Linked DNA regions of Shumkonia mesophila. The main gene of each other region encodes a partner of the protein of the gene in region 2 in a complex. Links are inferred from orthologs where the notes say so. Each region holds a gene or a part of one and is shown on either strand. Other genes may lie near its edges.

Evidence for each region.
Region 1: the proteins of pabB (region 2) and ODR01_RS04270 are in contact, whole or in part, in a solved structure (PDB 8RP0), measured with the Escherichia coli proteins. The link is inferred for Shumkonia mesophila from one-to-one orthologs.

Annotation. Positions count from the first base shown.
Region 1 is NZ_JAOTID010000002.1:160,523-171,688, reverse strand. Bases 3,944-6,915 are described here. They hold ODR01_RS04270 (anthranilate synthase component II), read left to right. Parts: upstream 3,944-5,121; coding sequence 5,122-5,709; downstream 5,710-6,915. Other genes in these bases: trpC (indole-3-glycerol phosphate synthase TrpC), read left to right, coding at 6,746-6,915; trpD (anthranilate phosphoribosyltransferase), read left to right, coding at 5,706-6,749; ODR01_RS04275 (reverse transcriptase domain-containing protein), read left to right, coding at 3,944-4,840. Outside these bases: ODR01_RS04295 (2OG-Fe(II) oxygenase), read right to left, coding at 1-7; ODR01_RS04290 (methylated-DNA--[protein]-cysteine S-methyltransferase), read right to left, coding at 4-534; ODR01_RS04285 (LysR family transcriptional regulator), read right to left, coding at 653-1,555; ODR01_RS04280 (aldo/keto reductase), read left to right, coding at 1,674-2,828; more of ODR01_RS04275, read left to right, coding at 3,635-3,943; more of trpC, read left to right, coding at 6,916-7,555; cyclic pyranopterin monophosphate synthase MoaC, read left to right, coding at 7,560-8,036; ODR01_RS04250 (molybdopterin molybdotransferase MoeA), read left to right, coding at 8,033-9,229; transcriptional repressor LexA, read left to right, coding at 9,531-10,229; ODR01_RS04240 (hypothetical protein), read left to right, coding at 10,359-10,940; ODR01_RS04235 (hypothetical protein), read right to left, coding at 10,946-11,166. UniProt on the Escherichia coli protein: Part of a heterodimeric complex that catalyzes the two-step biosynthesis of 4-amino-4-deoxychorismate (ADC), a precursor of p-aminobenzoate (PABA) and tetrahydrofolate.
Region 2 is NZ_JAOTID010000001.1:423,042-428,452, forward strand. Bases 192-3,169 are described here. They hold pabB (aminodeoxychorismate synthase component I), read right to left. Parts: upstream 2,388-3,169; coding sequence 996-2,387; downstream 192-995. Other genes in these bases: ODR01_RS01830 (aminotransferase class IV), read right to left, coding at 192-999; ODR01_RS01840 (2-hydroxyacid dehydrogenase), read right to left, coding at 2,408-3,169. Also shown: ODR01_RS01825 (DsrE/DsrF/DrsH-like family protein), read left to right, coding at 1-187; more of ODR01_RS01830, read right to left, coding at 184-191; more of ODR01_RS01840, read right to left, coding at 3,170-3,394; ODR01_RS01845 (SH3 domain-containing protein), read left to right, coding at 3,569-4,078; iron response transcriptional regulator IrrA, read right to left, coding at 4,147-4,569; ODR01_RS01855 (NAD(P)H-dependent flavin oxidoreductase), read right to left, coding at 4,682-5,411. UniProt on the Escherichia coli protein: Part of a heterodimeric complex that catalyzes the two-step biosynthesis of 4-amino-4-deoxychorismate (ADC), a precursor of p-aminobenzoate (PABA) and tetrahydrofolate.

The DNA.
Region 1 (11,166 bases), on a different replicon or contig from region 2:
CCCTCACGCCGCGCCCTCCCGCGCCAGCAGGGCCCGCTTGCGCCCGGCACCCCAGCGATAGCCGGAGAGCGCGCCGTCGCTTCCGACGACCCGATGGCAGGGAACGGCCACCGCGACCGGGTTGGCGGCGCAGGCCCGGGCCACGGCGCGCGCCGCCCCGGGTGCGCCGATCCACCGGGCGACCTCGGCATAGCTCGCGGTCGTGCCGGCGGGGATTTCGCGAAGGGCCTCCCACACACGCCGCTGGAACGCGGTTCCACCGATGTCGAGCGGCAGATCGAGGCCGCGCGAAGGCGCTTCGATGGCGCCGGCAACCCGGGCGGCCAGGGCTTCGGCCTGCGCGTCGCCTTCGATCAGCCGGGCCTTGGGGAAGCGGCGCCGCAGATCGTGGGCGAGGGCGTCGGCATCGTCGCCCATCAGGATGGCGCAAACCCCTCGCCCGCTCGTCGCCACCAGCACGGGGCCGAGCGAAGTGTCGCCGGTGGCAAAGCGAAGGGCGGTCGTCGGAGTCGACATATCGGTCATGAGGGTCATCTTCGACCTCCTGGGTTTTATATGGTGAATGATGACCCAGGGTACCGTCCGTCACCGCTCCTCGCACTCCGGCTCTTGTTGTCAAACTGAACCGGCTTCGGCACCCCGCCGGCCGGGCCTATTCCCGTTCGCGCAGAATCTCGCGGGCGGTGTCGATGAAGGCCCGGAGCTTCGGAGCCAGGGCCGCCCGCTTCGGGTAGTAGAGGAACAGCCCGGGCTCCTCCTGGGCCGTTTCCGGCAACACCTGCGTCAGGCGGCCGGCGGCGATGTCGGCCCTGACCAGCGGCTCGAACAGATAGGCAAGCCCGACCCCGGCCAGGGCGAGGTCGCGGGCATAAAGGGTATGGTTGACGATGGTGCTGCCGGCCCCCTCGACGGTGACCTCCCGTTCTCCGTCGACAAGCTCCCAGCGATAAAGGCCGCCGCCGGTGATCATCCGGTAGGCGATGCAGTTGTGGTCCTTGAGGTCGGCGATGCCTTTGGGGCGTCCGCGCGCCGCCAGATAGGCGGGCGACGCCACGATGATGGCGGCGAACGGCGGCGTCAGACGGGTGGCGACCATGTCCTCGGCGATCATCTCGCCCAGGCGGGCGCCGGCATCGAAGCCGGCCGCCACAATGTCGACGATGGCGTCGTCGGCATAGATCTCGACGGTGACGCCGGGAAAGCGCTTGGCCATGGCGCCCACCACCGGCGTCAGGATGGGAAGGGCCGCGTTCGGCACGTTCAGCCGCAGCAGCCCGCCGACCCGGCCCTTGGCGGCGCGGATGCGCTCCACCCGCTCGCCGATGTCGCGCAAGGCCGGCGCCGCCGCCTCGACCAGCGCCCGTCCCGCCTCGGTCAGGGCGACGCTGCGCGTGGTGCGGGCGAACAGCGGCACGCCCAGCCGCTCCTCGACCAGGCGGACGGCGTGGCTGACCGCCGACGGGCTCATGCCCAGTTCGGACGCGGCGGCGGCGAAGCCGGCCCGCCGGGCGACCGTCAGGATGACCGGCAGGTGAATCAGAAGATCGCGGTCCATTCATGCATGATTTCACATGGTTCATGCGAATTGAACCATATTATCGCATTGACGGTTTTCCGGCATGGTCGGTTCCGACGGCGCGGCGATCCGCGCGACAACCGCAAAGGAAGCCCCCATGCCCGCAACGCCCAAACTGGACAGCTACTACACCCTCGGCCGCACCGGCCTGCGCGTCAGCCCCCTGGCCCTCGGCACCATGACCTTCGGCACCGAATGGGGCTGGGGATCGGACAAGGAAACCGCCCGCCGGATGGTCGACACCTACGTCGAGGCCGGCGGCAACTTCTTCGATACCGCCGATCTCTACACCAACGGCACCAGCGAAACCTGGCTCGGCGAATTCATCGCCGAGAGGAACCTGCGCGACAAGGCGGTGATCGCCACCAAGTTCACCTACAACGCCGAGCCCGGCAACCCCAACGCCGGCGGCAACGGCCGCAAGAACATGCTGCGCGCCGTCGAAGGGTCGCTGAAGCGCCTCGGCACCGACTACATCGATCTTTACTACCTGCACACCTGGGACCGGCTGACGCCGGCCGAGGAGGTCATGCGCACGCTCGACGACCTGGTGCGCTCGGGCAAGGTCCGCCATGTCGGCCTGTCGGACGTTCCCGCCTGGTATGCCTCGCGCGCCCAGGCCATCGCCGAATTCCGCGGCTACGAGCCCGTTTCCACCCTGCAGCTCGAATACTCCCTGGTCGAGCGCAACATCGAGCGCGAACACGTGGCGTTGGCCACCGGGCACGGCATGGGCATCACGGTGTGGAGCCCCTTGGGAAGCGGCCTGCTGTCGGGCAAGTACCGGCCAAGCGAGGACGGCGGCAGCGGCGCCGGGCGCCTCGAGACGATGAAGGGATCGACGATCCCGGCCTTCCAGAAGTTCACGCCGCGCAACTGGCGGATCGTCGCCGAGCTGGAAGCCGTGGCCAAGCAGATGAACCGCGGCATGGCCCAGGTCGCGCTCAACTGGATCGCCAACCGCCCTGGCGTGGCGTCCGTCATCCTCGGCGCCACCAAGCTCTCCCAGCTTGAGGACAACCTCGCCGCGCTCTCCTTCGCGATCCCGCCCGAATTGGCCGCCCGCCTCGACGCCGCCAGCGCCCCGGAGGCCCTCTTCCCCTACACCTTCTTCGAGGACGGGCAGCAGCAGAGGATTCATGGCGGCGTGACGGTCGCCGGCAAGCCCGAGGGCTATGCCCCGACCGTCCGCATCCCCGGCGTCGAAGCCGGTAGCGAGTTATGGGTGCCGGCCGCGACCGGCGAGCGGTAGCGCCGCCAGTCCGGGCCGGGTTGCCGCGAACCACCCCTTTCGATCAAAAACCCGGCCGTCGACGGCGAGTACCTGCATGCCAATTTTGCGGCAGCCTCAAACAAGCGGACACCACATTTGAGCACATTTATCTGCCAAGGTACGAAATATGGTAGCGCGAAGCGCAAATGCATGTTAGCGTGGTAGAGTCACGCCTTCGTATCCGAGGCTTGCCACGGATGCTGGCGGGAGATGCGTCGAAGACGTCCGAACCTGATCGAAACTGGGTTTCGTCCGAAATGGGCGCCCCAATGTCGACCAGGGGGTCGGCTCCACGGGAGCGGAGGGATGGCGCGCGGAAGACTTTTCCGACGTTGCCGCCCTGCAATCTCGGTCCTGTTGGAGTGCGGTTGACGTTTGTCGGGTGGCCCCAGGGTTCCAAAATCGTTGAGGAGGCTACTATGCATCTACACGTCGGCGGATCGGTTGGCATCGGACGCGGGGGAGCGCCAAGGTGGCGTGTCCGATGCAACTTTCTAGTTGCACTGGCGGCTTTGTTCATGTATTGTTCTACAGGGCCGAGTGATCCTTCGGAATTTTGGCAGCTTTCCGCAAAATTTAAATTTGCGGTGGTGTTGAATTCCGAAGGTTACTGTGGAGCAGCAAGCGGGGTTTCGTCCAAAATGGGCGCCCCAATGTCGACCAGGGGGTCGGCTCCACGGGAGCGGAGGGATGGCGCGCGGAAGACTTTTCCGACGTTGCCGCCCTGCAATCAGCCGCCCGAACTCAGTGTGGAACCCGTTTAATCGACGACACTGGGGGTAGGCTTGTTAGACTATCCAAAACCGACAAAAATCGCATCCTTAGCAAAATTGCGAAGCACATGGAATGACTCGCCTGACGCGGAAAAGACGAAGGCCGTTGGGATTGATGGTCAATCTGGAAGTAATTTTGCGAGAGATTTAACCCGGAATCTTGAAGTAATTAGGGACAAGTTGCTCTCAGGGACATTTGAGTTTCGTCCCTTACGACCCATTTCCATACCCAAAGTCAACTCGCCAATTCCCCGCATCATTTGCGTCCCAACGGTATCGGACCGGCTGATACAACGTCATATTTTAAATTATCTCGTCGAAGACGATAAGTTATCTGTTAAAAATAATGTTAGTTATGGCTTTATTAAAAACCGAGGAGTTAAAAAAGCTATAAAAAATGCCGTAAAGTTAAGGCATGAAAATCAGTGGGCTTTTAAATCGGACATCTCGTCATTTTTCGACAAAATTGACAGAGACAAATTGATATCGGATCTTTCTCGCAAACTTGGGAAATCAAGCGTCATACCAATTCTTTCAAAGGCTATTAGATGTGAGATTTCAACATCAGAAAAAGATATAAGAAAAACTATCGCAAATGCTGGAATTAAAGAAGGATTGGGGCTTCGGCAGGGAATGCCTCTATCTCCTTTGTTATCCAATTTTGTCCTTCGCAAATTCGATCAGGAATTCGAAAAAAGAAGATTAAAATTATTACGTTATGCTGACGATTTTATTGTATTTTGCAATAGCAAAGATGAATGCTTTCGCGCATTTGATCTTGCAGAAGAAACGCTGACCTCTCTAGGTCACAGCATACCAAGTCCAGGCAAATCTCCGAAAACCGTTATATGCTCGCCAAAGGAACCCGTAGAATTTCTCGGCATGGAAATAGCTGTGAAAGGATGCTCAGGTGAGTATGAATGCATAATTCCAAAATCCGTCTTTGATGAAGTAGACAAAAAGCTAAATGAATTTTATGATTTCAAGCACGTGTTTCTGAAGTATAGGAGTTTTTCTAAAACAGTTTTGGAAATAAATCAAAAAATGGATGGATTCGTTAACTATTATTTTTTCGGGAAAAATTTTTCATCACTTAAAGATTGCGTTTCAGACAAGCGTGCTAACGCCTTGCGGCACATAATGAAATGCATATTTGGCCCAGGGATATTTGAAAATCTCGACCCTATTCGCCGTCAATTTCTTGAAATCGACTTCTAATTATTGTGATAGTTCGTTTGCTTAGCGCAGGGCCGCAGTCGGTGTAGGCGGCAGGTCCAAAGTCACCCAGGACTTTTCATCGTCCCTCAATCGCCTCCTGTTGCTACGGCTAAGGATGTTTAACTCCAAAGAGACAAACTAATTGGCGCCGTCGCGGGCTTGACGCTGGCGGGGACGCCCTGCATTCTTGGCCTCCGCACCGCCGGGCGTGCGGACCCAGGGGGACGGAAGCTTTCAGATTGCTAATGCTACGCATTTGAAAAACTCCGTAACGCATTGATATGTATCTTCTTATCGATAACTACGACAGCTTCACCTACAACCTTCTGCACTACTTGGGAGAACTCGGGGCCGAGGTGGTGGTCAAGCGCAACGATGCGCTTTCGGCCGCCGAGGCGCTGGCCCTGAAACCGCAAGGCATCGTCCTCTCGCCGGGACCGTGCGATCCCGACCGGGCCGGCATCTGCCTCGACCTGATCGGCGCCGCCGCCGGCCGCGTGCCCCTTTTGGGGGTCTGCCTCGGCCATCAGGCCATCGGCCAGGCCTTCGGCGGTGCCGTGGTGCGCGCGCCCAAGCCCATGCACGGCAAGACCAGCCAGATCCGCCACGTCGCCAAGGGCATCTTCGCCGGCATCCCCAGCCCGTTTCCGGCCACCCGCTACCACTCGCTGATGGTCAGGCGCGACGACCTGCCCGACTGCCTGGAGATCACCGCCGAGAGCGAGGACGACGTCATCCAGGGCCTGGCCCACAAGACGCTGCCCATCTACGGCGTGCAGTTCCATCCCGAAAGCATCGCCTCGGAAAACGGCCACCACATCCTCGAGAATTTCATCCGCCTGACCCATGAAGGGAGGGCCGCCGCATGAACGCGCTGGCCGACATGAAGTCCCTGCTCGGCACGGTGGCGGGCGGCGCCTCGCTGACCGGGGCCGAGGCCGAGGCCGCGTTCGGCATCATCATGTCGGGCGACGCCACCCCGGCCCAGATCGGCGGCTTCCTGATGGCGCTGCGGGTGCGCGGCGAGACGGTCGACGAGATCACCGGCGCCGTGCGCGCCATGCGCGCCAAGGCGGTGACCATCAAGGCCCCGCCCGGCGCCATCGACATCGTCGGCACCGGCGGCGATTCGGCCGGCACCTTCAACATCTCGACCACCTCCGCCTTCGTCGTCGCCGGCGCCGGGGTGCCGGTCGCCAAGCACGGCAACCGCGCGGTGTCGTCGAAATCGGGCGCCGCCGACGTGCTGGCCGCGCTGGGCGTCAACCTCGACGCCGACATGCGCCTGATCGAGCGGGCCATCGCCGAGGCCGGCATCGGCTTCCTGATGGCGCCCCGCCATCACAGCGCCATGCGCCACGTCGCCGGGCCGCGCGGCGAACTGGGCGTGCGCACCATCTTCAACATCCTGGGGCCGCTGGCCAACCCGGCCGGCGTCAAGCGCCAGTTCACCGGCGCCTTCGACCGCAAGTGGATCGAGCCGATGGCCCAGACGCTGGCCAACCTCGGCAGCGAGGCGGCGTGGATCGTCAACGGCGCCGACGGCCTGGACGAGCTGACCACCACCGGCCCGTCCCATGTCGCCGCGCTGAAGGACGGCGCCGTCAGCACCTTCGAGGTGACGCCCGAGGAGGCCGGCCTGCCGCGGGCGCGGCCGGAAGACCTGAAAGGCGGCGACGCCGAAACCAACGCCGCCGCGCTGCGTGCCGTGCTGGGCGGCCGGAAGGGGCCGCTGCGCGACGTCGTGCTCTATAACGCCGGCGCCGCGCTGATCGTCGCCGGCAAGGCGAAAAACCTGAAGGACGGCGTCGCACTGGCCGCCCGTTCCGTCGATTCCGGGGTCGCCGCCGCCGCGCTGGAGCGGCTGATCGCCATCACCCGCGAGACGCCTCCGGGCACCGCCCCATGAGCGACGTGCTGGCCCGCATCTGCGCCGACAAGCGCACCCACGTCGCCCGCTGCAAGGCGGCCCGCCCGATGGGCACGGTGATCGGGGCGGCCCAGCAGGCGTCGCCGCCGCGCGGTTTCGCCGCCCGGCTCGAAGCGGCCGCCGCCGCCGGCTACGGACTGATCGCCGAGATCAAGAAGGCGTCCCCCTCCAAGGGTCTGATCCGCGCCGATTTCAACCCGCCGGCCCTGGCCCGCGCCTATGCCAAGGGCGGCGCCACCTGCCTTTCCGTGCTGACCGACGGCCCCTATTTCCGCGGCGCCGACGAATACCTGACGGCGGCCCGCGCCGCCGTCCCGCTTCCGGTCCTGCGCAAGGACTTCATGCTGGAGCCCTACCAGATCATCGAGGCCCGCGCGCTGGGCGCCGACGCCGTGCTCGTCATCATGGCCGCCGTCAGCGACCCGCAGGCGGTCGAGCTGGTGGCCGCCGCCCGCGAGTTCGGCATGGACGCCCTGATCGAGGTCCACGACGAGGCCGAGCTGGAGCGCGCCGCCCGGCTGGATGTCCGGCTGCTGGGCATCAACAACCGCAACCTCAAGACGCTCAAGGTCGACTTGGCCGTCACCGAAACCCTGGTCGCGCGCGCCCCCGCCGACCGCCTCGTGGTCAGCGAAAGCGGCCTCTACACCCCCGACGACTTGGCCCGCATGGCCCGCATCGGGGTGCGCTGCTTCCTGGTCGGCGAATCCCTGATGCGCCAGACCGATGTCGAGGCGGCGACCCGCGCCCTGCTGGCCGGCGCCCCGGCCCCGGCGAAGGAGTAAGGCCATGGCCGGGCTCAGCCATTTCGACGACAAGGGCGACGCCCGCATGGTCGACGTCTCGGCCAAGGCCGTTACCCAGCGCACCGCCACCGCCAAGGGCTCGGTGCTCGTGGCCCCCGAGACGCTGGCCCGCATCCAGGCCGGCGGCGTCAAGAAGGGCGACGTGCTCGGCGTCGCCCAGCTGGCCGGCATCATGGGGGCCAAGCGCACGTCCGATCTCATCCCGCTCTGCCACCCGCTGGGGCTGGATGCCGTCGAGATGCGCCTTTCCTGCGACGCCGGGCGCAACGCCGTCGACATCGAGGCGACCTGCCGCGTCGCGGGGCGCACCGGCGTCGAGATGGAGGCGCTGACCGCCGTCGCCGTGGCGGCGCTCACCGTCTATGACATGTGCAAGTCGATGGACCGCGCCATGCGCATCGTCGACATCCGCCTTGTGCACAAGGCCGGCGGCAAGTCCGGCACCTTCGAGGCCCCATGATGCTTTCCGTCGCCGAAGCCGTCGCCAAGGTCGTTTCCGGTTTCGCGCCGCTCGCCGTCGAGACGGTCGGTCTCGAGGCGGCGTTGGGCCGCGCCCTGGCCAGGGACGTCGCCGCGCAGCTCGACAGCCCGCCGCTGGACGTCTCGGCCATGGACGGCTATGCGCTGCGCGCCGCCGACGCCACCGCCGTGCCGGCGACGCTGACCCGGATCGGCCAGTCGGCGGCCGGCCACCCCTTTGCCGGCGCCGTCGGGGCGGGGCAGTGCGTGCGCATCTTCACCGGCGCCGTCATGCCGGCCGGCGCCGACGCCATCGTCATCCAGGAGGACGCCGAGGCCGCGGGCGACGCCGTCACCGTCCGCGAGGTGCCCAGGCCCGGCCGCTGGGTCCGCCGCGCCGGCATGGATTTTCGGCGGGGCGACGTCATGCTCAAGGCCGGGCGCCGGCTGACCGGGCGCGACATCGGGCTCGCCGCCGCCATGAACGTGCCGTGGCTCGCCGTCGCCCGCCGGCCGCGCGTCGCCATCCTCGCCACCGGCGACGAACTGGTGATGCCCGGCGAGCCGCTGGCCGAAGGCCAGATCGTCGGTTCCAACAGCCTGGCGGTGGCCGCCTACGTCACCGCCTTCGGCGGTCTTCCCGCGGTGCTGGGCATCGCCCGCGACACCGAGGAATCGCTGGCCGCCCTGCTGGCAGGCGCCCGGGGCGCCGACCTGCTGGTCACCATCGGCGGCGCCTCGGTCGGCGACCACGACCTGGTGCGCCAGGCGCTGGCCGCCCAGGGCTTCGACCTCGGCTTCTATCGGGTCGCCATGCGGCCGGGCAAGCCGCTCATCTTCGGGCGTCTCGGCGACGTGCCGGTGCTGGGGCTGCCGGGCAACCCGGTCTCGGTCGGCGTCACCTCGCTGCTGTTCCTGCGCCCGGCCATGAACGCCATGCTCGGACTTCCCGACCGCCGGGGACCGGCGCCGATGGCCCGCCTCGGGCGCGACCTGCCGGCCAACGACCTCCGCCAGGACTATCTGCGTTCCCGCCTGACGGTGGGCGAGGACGGCGAGCCCGTCGCCACCCCCTTCGAGGCCCAGGACAGCGCGCTGATGGCCCGCTTCGCCGACGCCGACTGCCTGGTGGTCCGCCCGCCCCATGCGCCGCCCGCCCGGGCCGGCGAACGGGTGGAGATCGTTCCCCTCTAGTATTTTGGGGACACCATACTTAATTCCCGCCGTCGGCTGCCTTGCTTCGGTTCGCTGGAATTAAGTATGGTGTCCCTAAAATACCCCCGAAATACCCCTGCCTCCCGTCACCAAATTGCCGCTTGACCCGGCACGAGAACTAAACTAGAACATGTGCCGACGTTTTGCTTTTGTTCCACATTTTGTGGTGCCGGTTTCGGGGTGACGCCAGACGTGCGACGGCGGCGGAGGGCCCCCGGGTCGAACGCATCGCAGCACCGCCGCCACGCCGCGAAACTGGGTGGCGGCCCGGAGTGACACCATGCTGACCCGCAAGCAGTACGAACTCCTCGTCTACATCAACGATCACCTGAAGAGCAAAGGCGTCTCGCCCTCCTTCGAGGAGATGAAGGAGGCCTTGAGCCTGCGCTCGAAATCCGGCATCCACCGGCTGATCACCGGGCTCGAGGAGCGCGGCTTCATCCGCCACCTGCCGCACCGCGCCCGCGCGCTCGAAGTCCTCAAGCTGCCGGAAAACGCCGAGGCCCCCAATGGCGCCTCGCGCGGCGCCTTCGCCCCCAAGGTCATCCGCGGCCAGTTCAAGCCCTCGACCGCCCGCGCCGCCCGGCCCGAGGCCGGGGCCGTGGAACTGCCGCTCTATGGCCTGATCGCCGCCGGCACGCCCATCGAGGCGATGCGCGACAACACGGCCTCCATCGACGTGCCGGCTTCCCTGCTCGGCACCGGCGAGCATTACGCGCTCAGCGTCGATGGCGATTCGATGATCGACGCCGGCATCGAGGACGGCGACACCGTGGTCATCCAGCGCTGCGAAACCGCCGACAACGGCACCATCGTCGTCGCCCTGGTCGAGAATACCGAGGTGACGCTGAAACGCCTGCGCCGGCGCGGCGATTCCATCGCGCTGGAGCCCGCCAACAAGAAATACGAAACCCGCATCTTCGGCCCCGACCAGGTCCAGGTGCAGGGCAAACTGGTGGGACTGATTCGCAAGTACTAACGGCCGTCGATCGCGTCATGGGAATGCGGGTTGTGCCTCCGCACGGAGGGCATCGGATACGATCCCCTGGTAAAATGGCGGTTGTCGCTCTACCTTAACGTGCGCTTGGCATGGCGTGGGGGAGTTGCCATGAGAAGAATCGTCGTCGGCTTCCTGCTGTTAACGATAAGTGCGTGCGTGGCTGTGCCTCAAGGGCCGCAGGTCGCCGGCGGCACCAGGATCACGCAACTTGGTATTTCGTTCGCTGTTCCCGAAGGCAGGTCGTGGACCGTACTCGTTCAGTCGACCTACCAAGTAATGCTTGGCGCGCGCGGAAATTCGCCGAATGAAACCCTGATAACGGCCATCGGCACCTACAACGTTCCCGCATTTGATGTACCGGAGGGATTTTTAAACTTCGTGAAATCCGGACGTGCCAACGAACCGAAAACAGGAACGTTCGAAGTCATCAGGAATGATGAACAGTGGTATGCCGAGCGATCAGAAACCTGCGTCAAACATGAATCCGCGGCTAAAGACTTCGCGGCTAAACGCGGAGGCGCGTTTACTATGATCGAGTACTATGGAATGAATTGCATCCACCCGGGAAATCCATCAGTCGGCATCTTCGTCGAATTCTCCAGGAAGGGACCTTCCGGCGTTGAATTTCCGCAGTTCAGGGCGATGGGAGAGCGGTTGCTTAAGTCAGTCGAGTTTACATCCTACAAGTAACGGGTTTACGCGAGGGGGCTTGGATCCTGCTGGTTGTCCCCCGTTCGCCCCAACACCGTCACGATATCGAGGACCTGCACGCCTTCCGGCAGTTCGATCAGAAACTCGGCGTCGCGCTTAAGGTGATGGATGCGCCGGGGGTCCGGCCCGGCGAAGCGCGACATGGCCTCGACGCTCTCCCAATAGGAGATGGTGACGAACTCCGTTTCCCCGGGCCGGTCCTCGC
Region 2 (5,411 bases):
CGCCACCTTCGAGGAACTGCTGACGGCCTGCCCGGAACTCGGCGTGCGCTTCCTGGTCTGCGAGATGGGCCTGAAGGCGATGGATCTCTCCCGCACCGACCTCCGGGGCGACATCCCGATCGAGGACGGCGGCGTCGTCACCTTCGTCACCGACGCCTCGGCCAAAGGCGCCATGCTGTTCATTTAGGGCCTTTCCCGCCCCAGGACCAGGCCGCCCAGCGACGCCCACACCGGGCCCGGCCGGCCCCGGCCCACCGGCCGGTCTTCGAGTCGCACCACCGGGCGGATGCCGGTGACGTTGGTCAGAAAAATCTCCGATGCGGCTTCGAGATCGGCCGCGGTCAGGCTGCGCTCCGTGGCGTTCAGCACATCGCGCGCCGCCGCCCGCATGAGGCCGGGCAGCGCCCCGTCGGCGATGGGGGGCGTGACCGCCACGCCCTCGATCACCGCGAACAGGTTGGCCGCCGTCGCCTCGGCCAGCGTGCCGGCGGTGTTGAGCAGCAGCGCGTCGTCGGCGCCGCGGCGGTGGGCTTCCATCAACGCAATGATCCCGTCCAGGTAGTTGAGCGACTTGAGGCGCGCCAGCGGGGAATGGGAATTGCGCCGCGTCGTGGCGGCGATCACCACGGCGGCCGGCGCGGGTGGGGCCAGGGAGGCCGGAGTGGCGGTGATCAATACCGTGGGCAACGGCTTTTCGGGTGGCTTGAGGCCACGCGGCGCCGGGCCGCGGCTGACGGTGAGCCGCGCGGTGCCGGTTTCCATCCCCGCCGCCACCCGGGTCAGCGCCTCGGCAAGAGCGTCATCGCCGTAGGGAAGCGGCAGGGCCAGCTCGGCGCAGCCCGCGCGCAGGCGGGCGAGATGGGCGGGCACGCGCAAGACCGTTCGATCGCGGATGGCCAGCGTCTCGAACAGGCCGTCGCCCAGGGTGAAGCCGCGATCGTCCGGGCGCAGGCGGGCCGATTCCAGGGGGATGAGCGTGCCGTCGAGCCAGATCGTCATCGGATGCCGCCGCCTTTCCGGGGGTCCAGGCATGCCATCAGGGGTCTGGCCTTGTCCAGCGTCTCCTCGTACTCGGCCGCCGGCTGCGAATCGGCGACGATGCCGCCGCCGGCCTGCAGGATGACATCGTCGCCGTCGACGACCAGGGTGCGGATGACAATCGAGGAATCCATCGCCCCGTCGAAGCCGATCCAGGCGATGGCCCCGCAATAGGGGCCGCGCCGGGCCGGCTCCAGCTCGCGGATGATCTCCATGGCGCGAATCTTCGGCGCCCCGGTGATCGAGCCGCCGGGAAAAGCGGCGCGCAGGAGATCGACCGGCCCCAGCCCGGGCTTAAGCCGGGCCTCGATGACCGACACCAGGTGATGGATGGAGGCGAAGCTTTCGAGTTCGCAGAGCGCCGGCACGCCGACGCTGCCGGTCACGGCGACGCGCGACAGGTCGTTGCGCAGCAAATCGACGATCATCAGGTTCTCGGCCCGATCCTTGGCGCTGGCCATCAGCTGGCGCGCCAAGGCCGCGTCCTCGGCGGCATCGGCGCCGCGCCGCCGGGTGCCCTTGATGGGGCGGGTCTCGATGGCGCCGTCGGCGGCGAGCCTGAGGAAGCGCTCGGGCGAGGCCGAGACGACGGTCTGCCCCGGCCCGCAGGCCAGCAGCGCCGCGAACGGAGCCGGGCTGGCGGCGCGTACCCGCCTGTGCAGCAGATAGGGCGTGAGGCCGGGCGGGCGGGGGGCGAGGAAGCGCTGCGACAGGTTGGCCTGATAGATGTCGCCGGCCCGGATGTAGTCCACCGTGCGCGCGACCTTGGCCTCGTAGTCCGGGCGCGGTGTTTCGGCCCGCCAGGAGGACGCGGTGCCCGGGTCGTTCGGCGGCGCCGGCGCGGCGGCCAGGCGCGCGGCAAGCGCCTCCAGGCGGCGGCCGGCCGGCGGCCGCGGGCCGGCCGCCGCGACGTCGGCGGCGATCGCCCAGGCCTTGCGGTCTTCGAGATCGAAGGCGGCGACGGTGTCGTAGAAGGCGAAGAAGAGATCGGGCAGCGCCGGCCCGGCGGCAGCGGGCGGCGCCAGCCGCTCGAGCGTCCCGGCCAGCTCGTAGCCGAGGAAGCCGACGGCGCCTCCCTGAAAGGGCGGCAGGCCGGGGTTGGCGGCCAACGGCCGGCCGGCCAGCCCGGCGGCGAGAAGGGCCAGCGGGTCGCCGGCATCGCCCCACCGCCAGGTCAGCACGCGAAACGGATCGGCGGCGATATAGGCATAACGCCCACGGCCGCCGGCCGGCGCCGCCGAGTCGAGCAGCGCGGCAACGGGATCGGCGGCGAAGGCGGCGAAGGCATCGGCCGGCTCGACGAAGGGAATGGCCCGGGCCAACGGCCGCGGCGGGGCGGCGGCGGACATGGAGGCGGTCGCCGGCGGGCTCAGGGCGCGTCGAGAAGGACGCGATCGGGCGGCGGGTTGCCGTCGACGAAGGACTTGATGTTGATCAGCACCCTCTCGCCCATGGCGACGCGCCCCTCGATGGTCGCCGAGCCCATGTGCGGCACCAGGACGACGTTGTCCAAGGCCAGCAGCTTGGGGTTGACGGCGGGCGCGTTCTCGAAGACGTCGAGCGCGGCGCCGGCGATCTCGCCGGCCGCCAGCATGCGGGTCAGCGCGCTTTCGTCGATGACCTCGCCGCGCGAGGTGTTGACCACGAAGGCCTGCGGCGCCAGCAGCCGCAGCCGGCGCGCCGACAGCAGGTGATAGGTGGCCGGGGTGTGCGGGCAGTTGACCGAGATGATGTCCATGCGGGCCAGCATCTGGTCCAGGCTGTCCCAATAGGTGGCCTCCAGCTCGGCCTCGATGTCGGGATGCACCCGATGGCGGTTGTGGTAGTGGATGGACAGCCCGAAGCCGCGGGCCCGCACCGCCAGCGCGCGGCCGATGCGCCCCATGCCGACGATCCCCAAGCGCTTGCCGTTGATGCGCCGGCCAAGCATCCAGGTCGGCGACCACCCCGACCATTTGCCGGCCCTGAGAACCCGCTCGCCCTCGCCCAGGCGGCGCGCCACCGCCAGGATCATGGCCATGGCCATGTCGGCGGTATCCTCGGTCAGCACGTCGGGCGTGTTGGTGACGACGATGCCGCGCGCGGCGGCGGCGGCCAGGTCGATGTGATCGACGCCGGTGCCGAAGTTGGCGATCAGCTTGAGGTTCGGTCCGGCCGCCGCGATGATCTCGGCGTCGATGCGGTCGGTGACGGTGGGGGTCAGCACGTCGGCGTCCTTGACCGCCTCGATAAGCTGAGTCCGGGTCATCTGCGTGTCGTCGAGATTGAGGCGCGCGCTGAACAGCTCCATCATCCGCGTTTCGATGGCGTCGGGAAGCTTTCGGGTAACGACGACGACGGGCTTGGTCTGCGCCATTCACGGCCCTCCGGTCTGCAACCTCCGGTCAGGCCATAGCAGCATGCCAGGGCCTTGTCCAGCCTTGCGTATTTACGACCGGCCGGCGTCCCGGCCGCGACGGCCGGCTTGACCCGGCGCGCGCGCTTCGCCCTATAATGGGCCCGCCAACCCGCCCTGAAAGGTCACCTCCCGGTGCCGAGATCGATCCGCCCGCTTTCCCTTGCGCTTGCCGTCTTTTTCCTGCTGGGGACCGGGGCGCCGGCCCTCGCCGCCGCCGAGGGAACCGGCCTGCCGCTGCCCCGCTTCGTCAGCCTGCGTTCGGAAAAGGCCAAGCTGCGCACCGGACCGGGGGTCCAGTACCCGGAGGACTGGGTCTATCTGCGCAAGGACGTGCCGCTGGAGATCATCGCCGAGCACCATACCTGGCGAAAGGTCCGCGACTGGCAGGGTACCCAGGGCTGGATGCACCAGAGCCTGGTCAGCGGCAAGCGCACGCTGATCGTCACCGGCGCCACCCGCACGCTGCGCAGCAAGCCCGATTCCGACAGCCGGGCGGTGGTCCGCGCCGAAGCCGGCGTCGTCGGCTTCCTGCTGGGCTGCCCGGGCGGCAGCGCCTGGTGCCAGGCCGAAATCGACGGCTTCAAGGGATGGCTGCGCCGGGTCGAGTTCTGGGGGGCGTACGCGGACGAGGCCGTCGAATAGACAGCCTTCGCGGCGGCCATTGACCGCCCATCGCGAAAAAGAAAACCGGAACCTCGCCTCGGAGAGGCTCAGTGCCTCTCGAGGCCGACCCGCACGATGACTTCGACGCGCTTGATCTGCTTGCCTTGCGGAACCGCCGGAAGCCGGGACACCACGATCTGGTCGCCGGGGATGTCGAGCAGCTCGCCGCCGTCTTCCATGTAGAAATGGTGATGCTCGGACATGTTGGTATCGAAGTACGAGCGCGAGGCGTCGACCACGATTTCGCGGAGCAGCCCGCACGAGGTGAACTGGTGCAGGGTGTTGTAGACCGTGGCCAGCGACACCCGCACGTTGGCGTTCAAAACCTCGGCATGCAGCATTTCCGCCGTCACGTGGCGGTCGCCGCCATCGAACAGCAGCTTGGCCAAGGCCAATCGTTGCCGCGTCGGCCGCAGGCCGGCGGCGCGCAGACGATCGATGACATGGCTGTAGGGGCGTATTTTTGTCATGTTTCTTATATAGCTATTTTGTTGTTTGAAATAAGCATAATTCGAATACGATATCGGAGTTCACTCCCGGTATCAACACAAAAATTATGGGTATTTTGCCCGGACCCGCCCCTCAGTCGCCGCTGGCCATCCGCTCGACCAGCTCGCCGACAGTGGGAATGAAGCCGTTGCCATAAAACGGATCGTCGGCGAACCGATAGCCGTTGTGCCCGGAAAACATCAGGTTGCTGTCGGTGTCGCCGCCGTGGGCGACGTCCTGCAGCGTCTTCTGGATGCAGTACGAGCGGGGGTCGGCCAGCTTGCCGGTGCTGCCGATCTCGTTTTGGGCCCAGTTGCTGAACCGGCAGGCGGAAAGGCAGCCCATGCAGCCGCTCTGATCGGCGCGGATCTGCTCGGCCTTTCCCGGGGTCACGAAGACGAGGGTCGAATCGGGGGTCTGCATCGGCGTGACGTAGCCCTCGGCGATCCAGCCCTCGGCCCGCACCTTGTCGGCGGCGGTCAGGTAGAACAGGCGGCCGCGCGCGCCCACCGACAGCGCCTCGGTATGCTCGCCCAGCGGCTCGCGGGTGAACGCCACCTGCCGCTCGCTGCGCCCGCGCAGTTCCTGGATGAAGCTGTTGTTGACGGCCGACGAATAGAAGCCGGTCGGGCTGAAGCGATTGAGGAAGACCTCGCCCTTCTTGAGGTTGAGCAGCCGCTTCTTCCAGGCCTCCGACACCGGGCTTTCGCGGGTCAGGATGGCCCGGGTGCCGATCTGGAAGGCCAGCGGCCCGATGTCGGGATTGTCCAGCCAGTGCTCCCACTCGCGCAGGTACCAGACGCCGCCGGCCATGAAGACCGGC